4 regions of the Streptomyces sp. NPDC002536 genome follow, and region 2 is predicted to be linked to each of the others. Evidence: riboswitches for the same ligand, from Rfam matches in the RefSeq annotation. Region 2 holds a riboswitch; each other region holds the start of a gene.
The links. A riboswitch is a leader RNA that binds a small molecule or an ion and turns the genes downstream of it on or off. The one in region 2 is predicted to bind cobalamin.
Positions count from the first base shown of each region.

Region 1: linked by a shared signal. The riboswitch ahead of ACWD4B_RS04665 (prenyltransferase/squalene oxidase repeat-containing protein) and the one ahead of cobN (cobaltochelatase subunit CobN) in region 2 are both predicted to bind cobalamin.
Region 3: linked by a shared signal. The riboswitch ahead of metE (5-methyltetrahydropteroyltriglutamate--homocysteine S-methyltransferase) and the one ahead of cobN (cobaltochelatase subunit CobN) in region 2 are both predicted to bind cobalamin.
Region 4: linked by a shared signal. The riboswitch ahead of ACWD4B_RS04090 (ribonucleoside-diphosphate reductase subunit alpha) and the one ahead of cobN (cobaltochelatase subunit CobN) in region 2 are both predicted to bind cobalamin.

Region 1 covers NZ_JBSFWU010000007.1:54,500-57,720, forward strand. Annotated here, with positions in the region: gene ACWD4B_RS04655 (GNAT family N-acetyltransferase) at 1-44, opposite strand, end outside; gene ACWD4B_RS04660 (aldehyde dehydrogenase) at 257-1,705, opposite strand; cobalamin riboswitch at 1,814-1,961, shown strand; gene ACWD4B_RS04665 (prenyltransferase/squalene oxidase repeat-containing protein) at 2,079-3,221, shown strand, end outside.
Region 2 covers NZ_JBSFWU010000117.1:1,997-5,217, forward strand. Annotated here, with positions in the region: gene ACWD4B_RS30285 (precorrin-8X methylmutase) at 1-247, opposite strand, end outside; gene cobG (precorrin-3B synthase) at 244-1,533, opposite strand; cobalamin riboswitch at 1,646-1,768, shown strand; gene cobN (cobaltochelatase subunit CobN) at 1,804-3,221, shown strand, end outside.
Region 3 covers NZ_JBSFWU010000083.1:4,159-7,379, reverse strand. Annotated here, with positions in the region: gene metE (5-methyltetrahydropteroyltriglutamate--homocysteine S-methyltransferase) at 1-1,805, opposite strand, end outside; cobalamin riboswitch at 1,957-2,175, opposite strand; gene ACWD4B_RS25890 (dihydrofolate reductase family protein) at 2,589-3,185, shown strand; gene ACWD4B_RS25885 (helix-turn-helix domain-containing protein) at 3,201-3,221, opposite strand, start outside.
Region 4 covers NZ_JBSFWU010000006.1:75,233-78,453, forward strand. Annotated here, with positions in the region: gene ACWD4B_RS04090 (ribonucleoside-diphosphate reductase subunit alpha) at 1-1,636, opposite strand, end outside; cobalamin riboswitch at 1,800-1,925, opposite strand; gene ACWD4B_RS04095 (hypothetical protein) at 2,465-2,965, shown strand; gene ACWD4B_RS04100 (hypothetical protein) at 2,970-3,221, shown strand, end outside.

The DNA of each region.
Region 1 (3,221 bases), on a different contig from region 2:
ACCGCGTTCTCGCTCAGGCCGGATATGAAAGGCTTCGTGTTCATCGGAGTCCCTTTCCAGGAGTGCCTCGGTCTCAGGCGCTCCTGGCGACACCGAACGTCAGCCGCCGGACCGTGACGGGTTGAGGGAGCACCCATGGGTAACTGTGTTCACGGGTCTCACCTCCATACGACGACTTCACGGTCCACCGCGAAAGTAGCAGCGGGGCGCCGCCTCGCTCAAACCCTTTTCCTGTGAGCTCGTAACGCCTCACCCTTCACCCCGCCGGCAGGTGAATCGTCTTGTGCTCCAGATACTCCGCAAACCCCTCCGGCCCGAACTCCCGCCCCATCCCGGAGGACTTGTAGCCCCCGAAGGGGCCCATCATGTCCAGGCTGAAGGTGTTCACGCAGTACGTCCCCGTACGCACCCTGCGCGCCACCTCCACACCCCGCTCGACGTCCGTCGTCCACACGCTGCCCGACAGCCCGTAGTCCGAGTCGTCGGCGATCGCGACGGCCTCCTCCTCGTCCTCGTAGGGCAGCAGGCAGACGACAGGGCCGAAGATCTCCTCGCGGGCGATGCGCATCGCGTTGTCCACGTCCCCGAAGAGCGTCGGCTCGACGTACCAGCCCTTCTCCCGGCCGGCCGGACGGCCGCCGCCCGCGAGGATCTTGGCTCCTTCCTCCCGCCCGAGCGCGATGTACTCCAGCGAGCGGTCCCGCTGCCGCCGCGTCACCAGCGGGCCGACCGCGGTCGCCGGGTCGAGCGGGTCGCCGACGGTCAGCTCCGAGGCGGCAGCGGCCAGCCGCTCGGCGAGCTCCGCGTAGTGGACGCGCGGGGCCAGGATGCGGGTCTGGGCAACGCACGCCTGGCCGTTGTTCATCCAGGCGCTGGGCACGATGCCGGCGACGGCCGCGTCCAGGTCGGCGTCCGGCAGGACGATGGCGGCGGACTTGCCGCCCAGTTCGAGCGTGACGCGGGTCAGGTTGCGCGCGGCGACCTCCATCACGCGCTTGCCCGCCGCGACCGACCCGGTGAAGGCCACCTTGTCGACGCCGGGGTGCCCGACGAGGTACTCGCCGGTCTCCCGCCCGGCGGGCAGGACCGACAGCACGCCCTCCGGCAGCCCGGCCCCCGCGGCGATCTCCGCGAGGAGGTACGCGTCCAGCGGCGTCTCGGGCGACGGCTTGAGGATCACCGAGCAGCCGGCCAGCAGCGCGGGCGCCAGCTTCGTGGCCGCGGTGAACTGCGGCACGTTCCAGGGCACCACGGCCGCCACCACGCCGACCGGCTCGCGCCGCACGAGCAGCGGGCCGAGCGCGCCGGGGCGGCGTTCCTCGTAGGGGAAGTCGCGGGCGACGGAGATGGCGCAGTCCCACACCATCACCGCGCCGAGCGCCTGCGCGAGGACGCTCCAGGAGTAAGGGGAGCCGTTCTGCGCGGAGATGACGCGGGCGAACTCCTCGTGCCGGGCGGCGATCGCGTCCTTGATGCGGGTGACGACGGCGATCCGCTCCTCCGGCGGCAGGCCCGACCAGACCCCGGAGTCGAAGGCGGTACGGGCCGCGGCCACGGCCCGGTCGACGTCGGCGGGCGCGGCGTGCGGCACGCGCCCGATGGTCTCCTCGGTGTGCGGCGAGACGACGTCGAGCACGGCGTCCGTCGCCGGTTCCACCATGGTGCCGCCGATGAAGAGCCGGTCGTGCTCGGCGATTCCGGTCATCCGTGAACCCTCCGTATCTGACGTCCCATCAGATGCTCCATCAGATGGGGATAGCAGCTCCCCGCGGGACGGGCAATGCATGTGCGGTGCGTAACCGCCCCACCACGGATGCAGGCGTCCGGTTAAGGTGTCCGGAACAACTTCATCCCACCTCGGAACGGGGGAAGCCGGTGCGAATCCGGCGCTGACCCGCAACCGTGAGCAGGGCCCAGGGGGCCTGTGAGCCGGAGTACCCGCGCCGAGGAGGAAAAGGCTCACCCGTCGAGGTATGCGGGGCCGGGCCGGTGCCCCGCGCCCCTGCGCGGCGACCGCCGCGCGGCTGCGTACGCCCTCCCGTACGGACTCGTACAGACACCGAGAGGCACCGACCCCCATGGCCCCCTCCTTCGCCGTCCACGCGCGCCGCGGCGCCGCGGCCCTGGCCACCGCCGCCGTGCTGGGCGCCGCCGCAGCGCCCGCGGCCTTCGCCGACGGCTCCCCGTCCCCGGCGGCCCCGGGTCTGTACGGCGCCAAGGACCCCAAGTTCGACGGTGTCTTCCGGCAGTCGCTCGCCCTCGTCGCCCAGCACGCGGTGGGCGTCTCCCCGGCCCCCGCGGCCGTGGACTGGCTGGCGGGCCAGCAGTGCTCCGACGGCGGCTTCGCCGGCTACCGCGCCGACACCGGCAAGGCCTGCGACCCCAAGGCCGGCGAGTTCACGGACGCGACCTCCGCCGCCGTGCAGGGCCTCGCGGCCGTGGGCGGCCGGGACGCGGCCGTGCAGAAGGGCCTCGGCTGGCTCAAGGAGCACCAGAACGAGGACGGCGGCTGGGGCATGAGCCCCGGCGCGGCCAGCGACGCCAACTCCACCTCCATCGCGGTCGGCGCCTTCGCCGCCGCGGGCCAGGACCCGGCGAAGGCCACCGGCAAGAGCGGCAAGAGCCCGTACGACGCGCTGCTGTCCTTCCAACTCGGCTGCGACAAGAAGGAGGACGAGCGCGGCGCGTTCGCCTACCTGCCGCAGAACGGCGAGCTGCAGGCCAACGACCTCGCCTCGACCGCGGCCGCCCTGGCCGCCCTCGGCAAGGGCTTCGGGACCGGTGCGCCGGAGCAGGGCGACAAGCCCGTCAAGCCGCTGGACTGCGCGGGCGACGAGAACGCGAAGCCCAAGGACGCGGCCGCGGCGGCCGACGCCGTCGCCGGCTACCTGGCCAAGAAGCTGGACGCGAACGGCGGGCAGCTGAAGTCCTCGATGCCGGGCGCCCCGGAGGGCCCCGACTTCGGTGCCACCGCCGACGCCGTGATCGCCCTCGCCGCGGGCGGGCACCGCGAGGCGGCCGGCAAGCCGATGGCGTGGCTGCAGTCCAAGGACAGCAAGACCGCCGAGTGGGCCGCGGGCGACCCGGGCCGCCTCGCCAAGCTGATCCTCGCCGCGCGCACCGCGGGCACCGACCCGCGCGCCTTCGGCGGCGCGGACCTGGTGCAGCAGCTCGCCGCGACGGGCCCGAAGGCGGAGGGGCCGGCCATTCCGACGAAGTCC
Region 2 (3,221 bases):
ACAGGATCGGCGCACCCGCGCGCAGCGCCTCGCGGGCGCGGGCCACGGCCTGCGGGGACCAGGCCAGGTCGCGGACGAGATCGGTCATCCCGCACGCGTGGATCATGCGGACCGCCACCTTGCTGACGTCCGGCGGCAGTCCGCCGAGGTCGGCCTCGGCGCGGATGGTGGCGAAGGACTGGCGGTAGATGGACGCGCCGTCCTTGTCGTAGTCGAACACTGTGCCCTCGTCGCCCTTGTCGTTCATCGTGTGGTGGTACGGGCCGTCGCCACGGCGCCGGCCAGGTCTGCTGCTGTCACCGTCCGCGCGGCTTCGCCGGATATGCCCACCCGGTAACCGCCGCCCGTCGCCAGCACATCCACCCACCGGCCGTCGGTCGGCCGGCCGCAGCGCCGCTCGCACCCGGACCAGTACACGGGCAGGGGCTCCCCGCCGTGGGGCTGCTCGTGCGCGAGGCAGGCCGCCGCGTCCGCCCGCACGTCCGCAAGAGACTTGGCGCATCCGGGGCGGCCGGCGCAGGCGCCCGCGCGGTGCCACGGCGACTCCGTCGAGGTGATCAGGCCCGCGTCGGCGAGTTCCGTGAGCCGGGCCGCCGCCGCCGTCGCCGTCGGCAGGCCTGGGACGACGATGCCGCGCCAGGGGGTCACCCGGAGTTCGCCCGTGCCGGCGGCGTCGGCCGTCTCGTACAACTGCCGCCACTGGCCGGTGCTCAGGCGGCCGAGCGGGGCCGTGACCGACAGCGCGGTCCGGCCGCCGGGGCCGGGGACGAGCCCGGGGGCCGTGGGGGCGCCCGTCCGTGGAGCCCTCTCGGCAGGTTCGGCGGCGATGCCTTCGGCGGTGAGCCGCTGCCCCAACACGTCGAGCCGCGGCCGCTGTCCGGCGGGGAACTCGGCGATCCGCCAGGCGGTGCTGCCGGTGCGGCGGCGCTCGGCCAGGAACCACTCGGCCGCGAGTACGGCCGCGCGCGGGGCGTGCGCGGCGGGGATGCGCAGGCAGGAGCCGGCCGCCGCGTAGGAGAGCAGGGCGTGCCCGTCGTCCGTTGCGATCAATGTCACATCGGGGGCGAGTGCGGCGATATCGCCGCGGCCGTCGTCCAGACCGAAGAGGAAACGTCCGGAAAGTTTAGTGATGTCCGGGTTCGCGCAGAGGAGTTGGTCCAGTGCGCGGGACCAGGCCTGGACGTCGGCGGGAGCCGGGCCGTCGAGGCCGCAGAGCGGGGTCGCCGCCACGTTCCGTACCCGGTCGTGCTGTTCGGAGGGCAGCAGGCCCGCTTCGTGGAGGCGGATGCCGAGTTCGCCGCCGCAGGCATCGGGGAGACCGCGGAGCTGGACGTTGCCGCGGGAGGTGAGGTCGAGGTGGCCGTCGCCCAGTTCGTCGGACAGCCGTGCCAGGGCTTCTGCCTGACGAACCGTCAGAAGCCCGCCCGGCAGGCGGACGCGGGCCAGTGCACCGTCGTCCGCGGCGTGCAGCCGTACCGCGCCGGGGCAGCGGTCGCCGCCGGTGCGGACAGGGGGATCGGAGGGGGCGGGCATGGCGGCGAGCATACCCACGGTGGGGCGGCGGTGCTGGGCTTGTCTACCGGCTGCGGAGCGGTGGGGGCTGAGCGCGCAGTTCCCCGCACCCCTTCGGGGCGCGCCCCGCTAGTATGACCACGCCAGCGACGGCGACAGGGGAGGAAGCCGGTGTGATTCCGGTACGGTCCCGCCACTGTGAGCACGGCGGTGAGACGCCGGGCGAGTCAGGAACTCCCGCCGTCCTCACGACCACCCGGGGCGCGGACCCCGAGGAAGGCCAGCCGCAGCATGCGCATCCTTCTCCTGTCGACGTCCGACACCGACCTGCTCAGCGCCCGTGCGGCCGACGGCCCGGTGACGTACCGGCTCGCCAACCCCGCCCGGCTGGATCTCGACGGGCTGCCCGCGCTGCTGGAGGGCACCGACCTCGTCGTCGTACGGCTCCTCGGCGGTGTCCGCGCGTGGCAGGAGGGGCTCGACCTGCTGCTCGCGGGGGAGCGGCCCGTCGTCGTCCTGACCGGTGAACAGGCGCCCGACGCCCAGCTGATGGAGCACTCGACCGTGCCCATCGGCATCGCCGCCGAGGCCCACGCCTACCTCGCCCACGGCGGGCCCGCCAACCTCGACCAGCTGGCGCGGTTCCTCTCCGACACCGTGCTGCTCACCGGCCACGGCTTCGAACCGCCCGCCCCCGCCCCCTCGTGGGGCGAGCTGGAGCGCACCCCGAAGGCGGCGAACCCCGACGGCCCGCTCGTCGCCGTGCTCTACTACCGCGCCCACCACATGAGCGGCAACACCGCCTTCGTCGACGCCCTCTGCGGCGCCGTCGAGGACGCCGGCGGCCGGGCGCTGCCGCTGTACGTCGCCTCGCTGCGCGCCCCCGAGCCCGAACTCCTCGACGCCCTGCGTGCGGCCGACGCCGTCGTCACCACCGTGCTCGCCGCGGGCGGCACCCGGCCCGCCGACGCCTCGGCCGGCGGCGACGACGAATCCTGGGACGCCGGCGCCCTCGCCTCCCTGGACGTGCCCGTCCTGCAGGCCCTCTGCCTGACCGGGCCGCGCAGCGCGTGGGAGGAGAACGACGAGGGCCTCTCCCCGCTCGACTCCGCGACCCAGGTCGCCGTGCCCGAGTTCGACGGGCGCATCATCACCGTCCCGTTCTCCTTCAAGGAGGTCGACGAGGACGGCCTGCCCGCCTACGTCGCCGACCCCGAGCGCGCCGCCCGCGTCGCCGGCATCGCCGTGCGCCACGCCCGCCTGCGCCACATCCCGGCCGCCGAGAAGCGGATCGCCCTCGTGCTCTCCGCCTACCCCACCAAGCACTCGCGCATCGGCAACGCCGTCGGCCTCGACACCCCCGCCAGCGCCGTCGCCCTGCTGCGCCGACTGCGCGCGGAGGGCTACGACTTCGGCGCCGAGGAGGTCCCGGGCCTCGCGTCCGGCGACGGCGACGAGCTCATCTACGCCCTCATCGAGGCCGGCGGCCACGACCAGGACTGGCTCACCGAGGAACAGCTCGCCCGCAACCCCGTCCGCATCCCGGCCGCCGACTACAAGCGCTGGTACGCCGGGCTCCCGGCCGAACTGCGCGAGGCCGTCGAGCAGCACTGGGGGCCCGCGCCCGGCGAGATGTTCCTCGACCGCAGCCGCAACCCCGAGGGCGACATCGTGCTGGCCGCCCTGCGCCGCGGCAACCTGCTGATCCT
Region 3 (3,221 bases), on a different contig from region 2:
TCGTTCACCTCGTCGCGCAGCGCGAGGGCGACCTGCCGGGCGGTCTCGGCGAGCGGCTGGTCGTCGCGGACGAAGGACCAGGCGAGCATGGTGACGGGCCCGGTCAGCATGCCCTTGACCGGCCGATGGGTGAGCGACTGGGCGTAGCGGGTCCAGCGGACGGTCATCGGTTCGGGGCGGGAGATGTCACCGGCGAGGATCGGCGGGCGGACGTAGCGGGTGCCGTAGGACTGGACCCAGCCGTGCCGCGTGGCCAGGTAGCCGGTGAGCTGTTCGGCGAAGTACTGGACCATGTCGTTGCGTTCGGGCTCGCCGTGGACGAGCACGTCGATGCCGGCCTTCTCCTGGAAGGCGACGACCTCGCGGATCTCGGCCTCGATGCGCTCCTCGTAGGCAGCCGTGCCGATGCGTCCGGCACGCAGGCCGGCACGGGCGGTGCGCAGCTCGGTGGTCTGCGGGAAGGAGCCGATGGTGGTGGTCGGCAGCAACGGCAGGCCGAGACGGTCGCGTTGGGCCGCTGCGCGCAGGCCGTAGGGTTGCGAGCGGTGCGTGTCGGCCTCGGTGACGGCGGCGCTGCGGGCGCGTACCGCCGGGTCGTGGGCGATGGCGGAACCCGCGCGGGAGGCCAGGTCGGCGCGGTTGGCGGCGAGTTCGGCCGCGACGGAGTCGGTGCCGCGCTCCAGCGCGCGGGCCAGCGTGACGATCTCGCCCGTCTTCTGACGGGCGAAGGCGAGCCAGCGGACGATCTGCAGGTCGATGTCCCGTTCGGCCGTGGCGTCGAGCGGGACGTGCAGCAGCGAGCAGGAGGCCGCGACGTCGACGCGGCCGGCGAGGCCGAGGAGGGTGCCGAGGGTGGCCAGCGACTTCTCCAGGTCGTCGATCCAGACGTTGCGGCCGTTGACCACGCCGGCGACCAGGCGCTTGCCGGGCAGTCCGCCGACGGCCGCGAGGTCGTCGAGGTTGGCGGCCGCGGACCGGGTGAAGTCCAGGGCCAGGCCCTCGACCGGGGCCTTGGCCAGGACCGGCAGGGCCTCGCCGAGACGGTCGAAGTAGGAGGCGACCAGCAGCTTCGGCCGGTCGGTGAGGGCGCCCAGTTCGCGGTAGGCGCGGGCGGCGGCGTTCAGTTCGGCCGGGGTGCGGTCCTGGACCAGGGCGGGCTCGTCGAGCTGCACCCACTCGGCGCCGGCGGCCCTGAGGTCCGCCAGCACTTCGGCGTAGACGGGCAGCAGCCGGTCGAGGAGCGTGAGCGGTTCGAAGCCGGGCCCGACGCCGGGCGCGGGCTTGGCCAGCAGGAGGTAGGTGACGGGGCCGACCAGCACGGGGCGCGCGGCCAGGCCCAGCGCGAGGGCCTCCTCGAGCTCGGCGACCTGCTTGGCGGAGTCGGTGGTGAAGACGGTGTCGGGACCGAGTTCCGGGACCAGGTAGTGGTAGTTGGTGTCGAACCACTTGGTCATCTCCAGCGGCGCCACGTCCTGGGTGCCGCGGGCCATCGCGAAGTAGCCGTCCAGGGCGTCGGCTTCGACGGCCGCGCGGTGCCGGGCGGGGATCGCACCGACCATGACGCTGGTGTCCAGGACGTGGTCGTAGTACGAGAAGTCACCGGTCGGCACCTCATGGATGCCGGCCTCGGCGAGCTGCCGCCAGGTGGTGCGGCGCAGTCCGGCGGCCGTCTCCCGCAGGGCGTCGGCGGTGACGCGGCCCTGCCAGTAGCCCTCGATCGCCTTCTTCAGTTCACGGTTGCGGCCTTGGCGCGGGTAGCCGTACACGGTGGCGCGCGCTGCCGCGGCTGCGGACTTGCTGGTCACAAAACTCTCCTTCGCGAGCTGCTTCCTGGATCTCGGAACGCCGCGAGAACGCGAAGGGGTTGGCGGACGGGCCACGCCACAGCCGTGGAGCGCCCGTTCGATGTAAACGCCGACCCGCCCTCGAGGTCACCGAGATCTCCGCGCGCGAACGGTCGCACGCGGGCAACGGGCAGGTCTTCGGACTCACGGGCGCGCCTGCCGAAGGCAGACACCTAATGGCCGTCGCTTCCCGGACCCGTCACGGGGCCCAGTGCGTATGACGGCGGTCGTTCCCGCTCACCGCTGCGGGGCAGTCCCGGATTCCCACCGGGTTCCCTCTTGCGACGCGCCTGCCTGGCGAGCAGGGCGAACCAGCTGCACGCGCCACCCTAGGGCGGGGATCCGGTACTTGAACAGCGGTGTTCACATGCCGGTCGCACAAGGCCGTGTGTCATGAACCACGTTTGGGCCCTCCTTGTGCCCGGCACCGAAGCGCCCCGTAAGGGGCGCGGGGCGGTGACTTTGTGCGGCTCCGCCGCGTGGGCGCGATCGGCCACGACGCTCCCGCAGTCGAGGTTCTCGGGGCTGCGCCCCGGACCCCTGGGGTGGTGCGTCGGCTGCAGGCCGGTGGGGGCTGATCGCGCAGTTCCCCGCGCCCCTTACAGAGGCGCACCGCACCCACGAGCGAAGATCCGCCGGACAGGCCCTGGCACCGCGGCGTTGTCAGTGGTCGGTGCGACGATCGTCCCGGCGGCGCGAACACGTGCCGCGTCCTGCGGTTACGAAGAACGAGGAGTGAGTCCCGTGCGCATCGTGGTCAGTGAATTCATGAGCCTGGACGGCGTCGTGCAGGCACCCGGCGGAGCCGAGGAGGACACCGACGGCGGCTTCGCCCACGGCGGCTGGTCGCACCCGTTCTTCGACCCGGAGGTGATGGGCGGGGCCATCTCCGAGGCCCTGGACAGGACCCAGGCACTGTTGTTCGGGCGCCGCACGTGGCAGACGATGGCCGCGGCGTGGCCGGAGCGGGCCGGCGATCCGTTCGCCGACCGGATGAACTCCATCCCGAAGTACGTCGTGACCGGGACCCTGGAGGACGCCGAGCTGACGTGGAACAACACCACGCGCATCCCCGGCGACCAGGCCCTGGCCCGCATCCGCGAACTGCGAGCGGCCGACGGCGGCGACCTGCAGGTCATGGGCAGCCCCACGCTCGTCCGCACCCTGCTGAGCGAGGGCCTGGTCGACGAGCTGCGGCTCATCATCACCCCGGTGCTCCTCGGCGGCGGGAAGAGGATCTTCACCGACGACGGTGTGCTGCGCACCTTCGAGCTGGTCTCCTCGGTCACCAGCGGCACGGGTGCACACGTGTGCACCTACCGGCCGGCTCCCAAGGGGTAGAGGCGTGGAAGCCGCCTACCTACGCGCGTAGTCCGG
Region 4 (3,221 bases), on a different contig from region 2:
TGATGCGCTCGGAGATCCGGGTGGAGAGCGCCTTCGCCTCGGGCGAGTCGAAGGACAGCCGCAGCCGGAAGAACACGTCCTGCAGGCCCATCAGGCCCAGACCGACCGGCCGCCAGCGGGAGTTGGAGGAGCCCGCCTGCTCGGTCGGGTAGAAGTTGATGTCCACGACGCGGTCGAGGAAGGTGACGGCCGTGCGGACCGTGCGGTCCAGCTTCTCCCAGTCCATCTCGCCCTCGGCACCCAGGTGCGCGGCGAGGTTGACCGAACCGAGGTTGCAGACGGCCGTCTCGCCGTCGTCGGTGACCTCGAGGATCTCGGTGCAGAGGTTGGAGGAGTGGACGACCGCGCCCGGCTCGGCGGTCTGGTTGGCGGTGCGGTTGGAGGCGTCCTTGAACGTCATCCAGCCGTTGCCGGTCTGCGCGAGGGTGCGCATCATGCGGGCGTAGAGGACGCGGGCCGGGATCTGCTTGACGGCCTTGCCCTGGGCCTCGTACGCGCGGTACGCGGCGTCGAACTCGTCGCCCCACAGGTCGACCAGGTTGGGGGTGTCCGCCGGGGAGAACAGCGACCAGTCGGCGTCCGCCTCGACGCGGCGCATGAACTCGTCCGGAATCCAGTGCGCGATGTTGAGGTTGTGGGTGCGGCGGGCCTCTTCGCCCGTGTTGTCGCGAAGCTCCAGGAACTCCTCGATGTCCGCGTGCCAGGTCTCCAGGTAGACGCAGGCCGCGCCCTTGCGCCGGCCGCCCTGGTTGACCGCGGCGACGGAGGCGTCGAGGGTGCGCAGGAACGGCACGATGCCGTTGGAGTGCCCGTTGGTGCCGCGGATCAGCGAACCGCGGGAGCGGATGCGGGAGTAGGAGAGCCCGATGCCGCCCGCGTGCTTCGACAGCCGCGCGACCTGGTGGTAGCGGTCGTAGATCGAGTCCAGCTCGTCCAGCGGCGAGTCCAGCAGGTAGCAGGACGACATCTGCGGGTGGCGCGTGCCGGAGTTGAAGAGCGTGGGGGAGGACGGCAGGTACGAGAGCGTGCTGGTGAGCCGGTAGAGCTCGGCGACGTCCTCCAGGGCCCGGACGGAGTGGTCCTCGGCCAGACCGCAGGCGACGCGCAGCAGGAAGTGCTGCGGCGTCTCGATCACGTTGCGGGTGATCGGGTGCCGGAGCAGGTAGCGGCTGTGGAGCGTCCGCAGGCCGAAGTACCCGAACCGGTCGTCGGCACCGTCGGCGAGGGCGCCGTCCACGAGCGCGTCGAGCCGCTCGGCGTGCTCGGCGACGAACGCGGCGGTGTCGTCGGCGATCAGGCCCTCACGGTGCCCGACGGCGACGGAGGCGGAGAGGGAGACCGCGCCCTGCCCGGCCGCCTCCTCCCGGATGGCGAGCGTGAGCAGCCGCGCCGCGAGCCGCGAGTACTGCGGTTCCTCGGCGATCAGCCCGGCGGCGGCCTCGGTGGCCAGGGACCGCAGCTCGGCCTCGTCCGACCCGGGGTGCCGGCCGCGCAGCGCGGCGGCGGCGACCTTGCCGGGGTCGGTGGCGGGCAGATCGGCAGTGAGATCGGTCAGGGTGCGCAGCAGCGCGGTCCCGGGGCCACCGGTCTCCTCCGCAGTGGCTGCTGAGACCGGATCGGCGGGCGCGATGGTCACGTGTGGCTCTCCCTCGCTCGGCTGGTCGGCTGGGGCCGCTCGGGAGGCGCTCGACGGAACGCGTACCGGCACACTTCTTCGGGGCATGCCGGACAGCGCCCATCGGCCCAACCCGCGGGGCCCGGACGTGTTCATCACCCATGCCGGGCCCTGGGGCGGCTCGGACGTGGGCGCGCTGGCGGCAGGTCCTCGGACTTGTGGAGCGCATATGCGCATACATTCACCGTTGCGGGACAGTTCCGGATTTCCACCGGATTCCCCTGCGACGACAGCGAGGACGAGCATACATCTAGTGCCGGGGGTCGGGAGCGCCCCCACATGTTGTGTCGGGGCGTCGTCGGGCGGTTGCGGAATGTGCTAACGGGCGGGGGGGTTGAGGGCTGTTGAGGCGGTGTCGGGGCAACGCCTGGGCGGCGCCGGGGTGGTGCGTCGAGGGGGCTTCAGGGGCCTGGGAGCCGCCCGGGGCGGGGACGGTCAGCCCGGGGCGCGCGGAGGCGGTGAGGGGGCCGTTCGCGGGGCGCGGGAGGTGTCACGGCGGCCACGGCGGCATCATGCATCGGGGCGACTTCCGCTCCTGCTGCGGCCGGTTCGCCTTCGCCGCCGGCTGTCGATCCTGGTCGGGGCGTTCGCCGGATGCGACCTTCCGGATGCGACCTTCCGGGTGCGACCTTCCGGACGCGGCGGACGTACCGGCTCAACTCCGGCTGATCCATGAGCGGATCGCGCCGTCGTTCGCGTGACCGCGGGATCCGGGCCGTTGTCAGACCCTCCTCGTACGCTCCATCACAGTCGGTGACGAAGCCGGTGACGGAGGAGGGCGAGGCCGCCATGACACACGAGGACGCGACGATGACCCGCATCGAGGCCGCGGTGACGCTGCACCGCGAGGGCGACGCGGAAGGCGCCCGGGTGCGCCTCGGCGAGATCTGGCAGGAGATCGGCCCGGACGGGGACGCCTTCCACCGGTGTGTCCTCGCCCACTACATGGCCGATGTCCAGCCGGACCCCGAGGACGAACTGGCCTGGGACCTGCGCGCCCTGGAGGCCGCGGAGTCGCTGACCGACGACCGGGTCCGGGAGCACCACGCCTCGCTCGCGGTCCGCGGTTTCCGCCCGTCCCTGCACCTCAACCTGGCGGAGAGCTACCGCAGGACGGGGAACGCGCCGCTGGCCCTGGAGCACCTGTCCCGGGCCCGGGAGCACGCGGACGCCCTCGGCGACGACGCCTACGGCGACGGCATACGTGCCGCCCTCGACCGGCTGGAGCTCCGGCTGGCGGGGACGGGCGGAACCCCGCCCGCGGGCCCCGCAACCGCAGGCGCACAATGACGCCATGTTGATCAAGGCTCGTAGGGCCGACGTGTTACCCAAGGACCGCCGGTCGGCCATCGCTGTCGCGGTGACCGGCCTCGTCCTCGCGGTCGCCGCAGGCATCCTGCTCCTCGTCACCGTCCCCGGCCTCCACGCCGAGGAGCGCGACTTCAAAGCGGCCTCGCCCTGCCCGGCCACCGCCCCGGCACCGGACTGCGAACGGCCCGTCGGCGCCACGGTGAAGGGCACCGAGACGGACGCCAACCGCAAGACA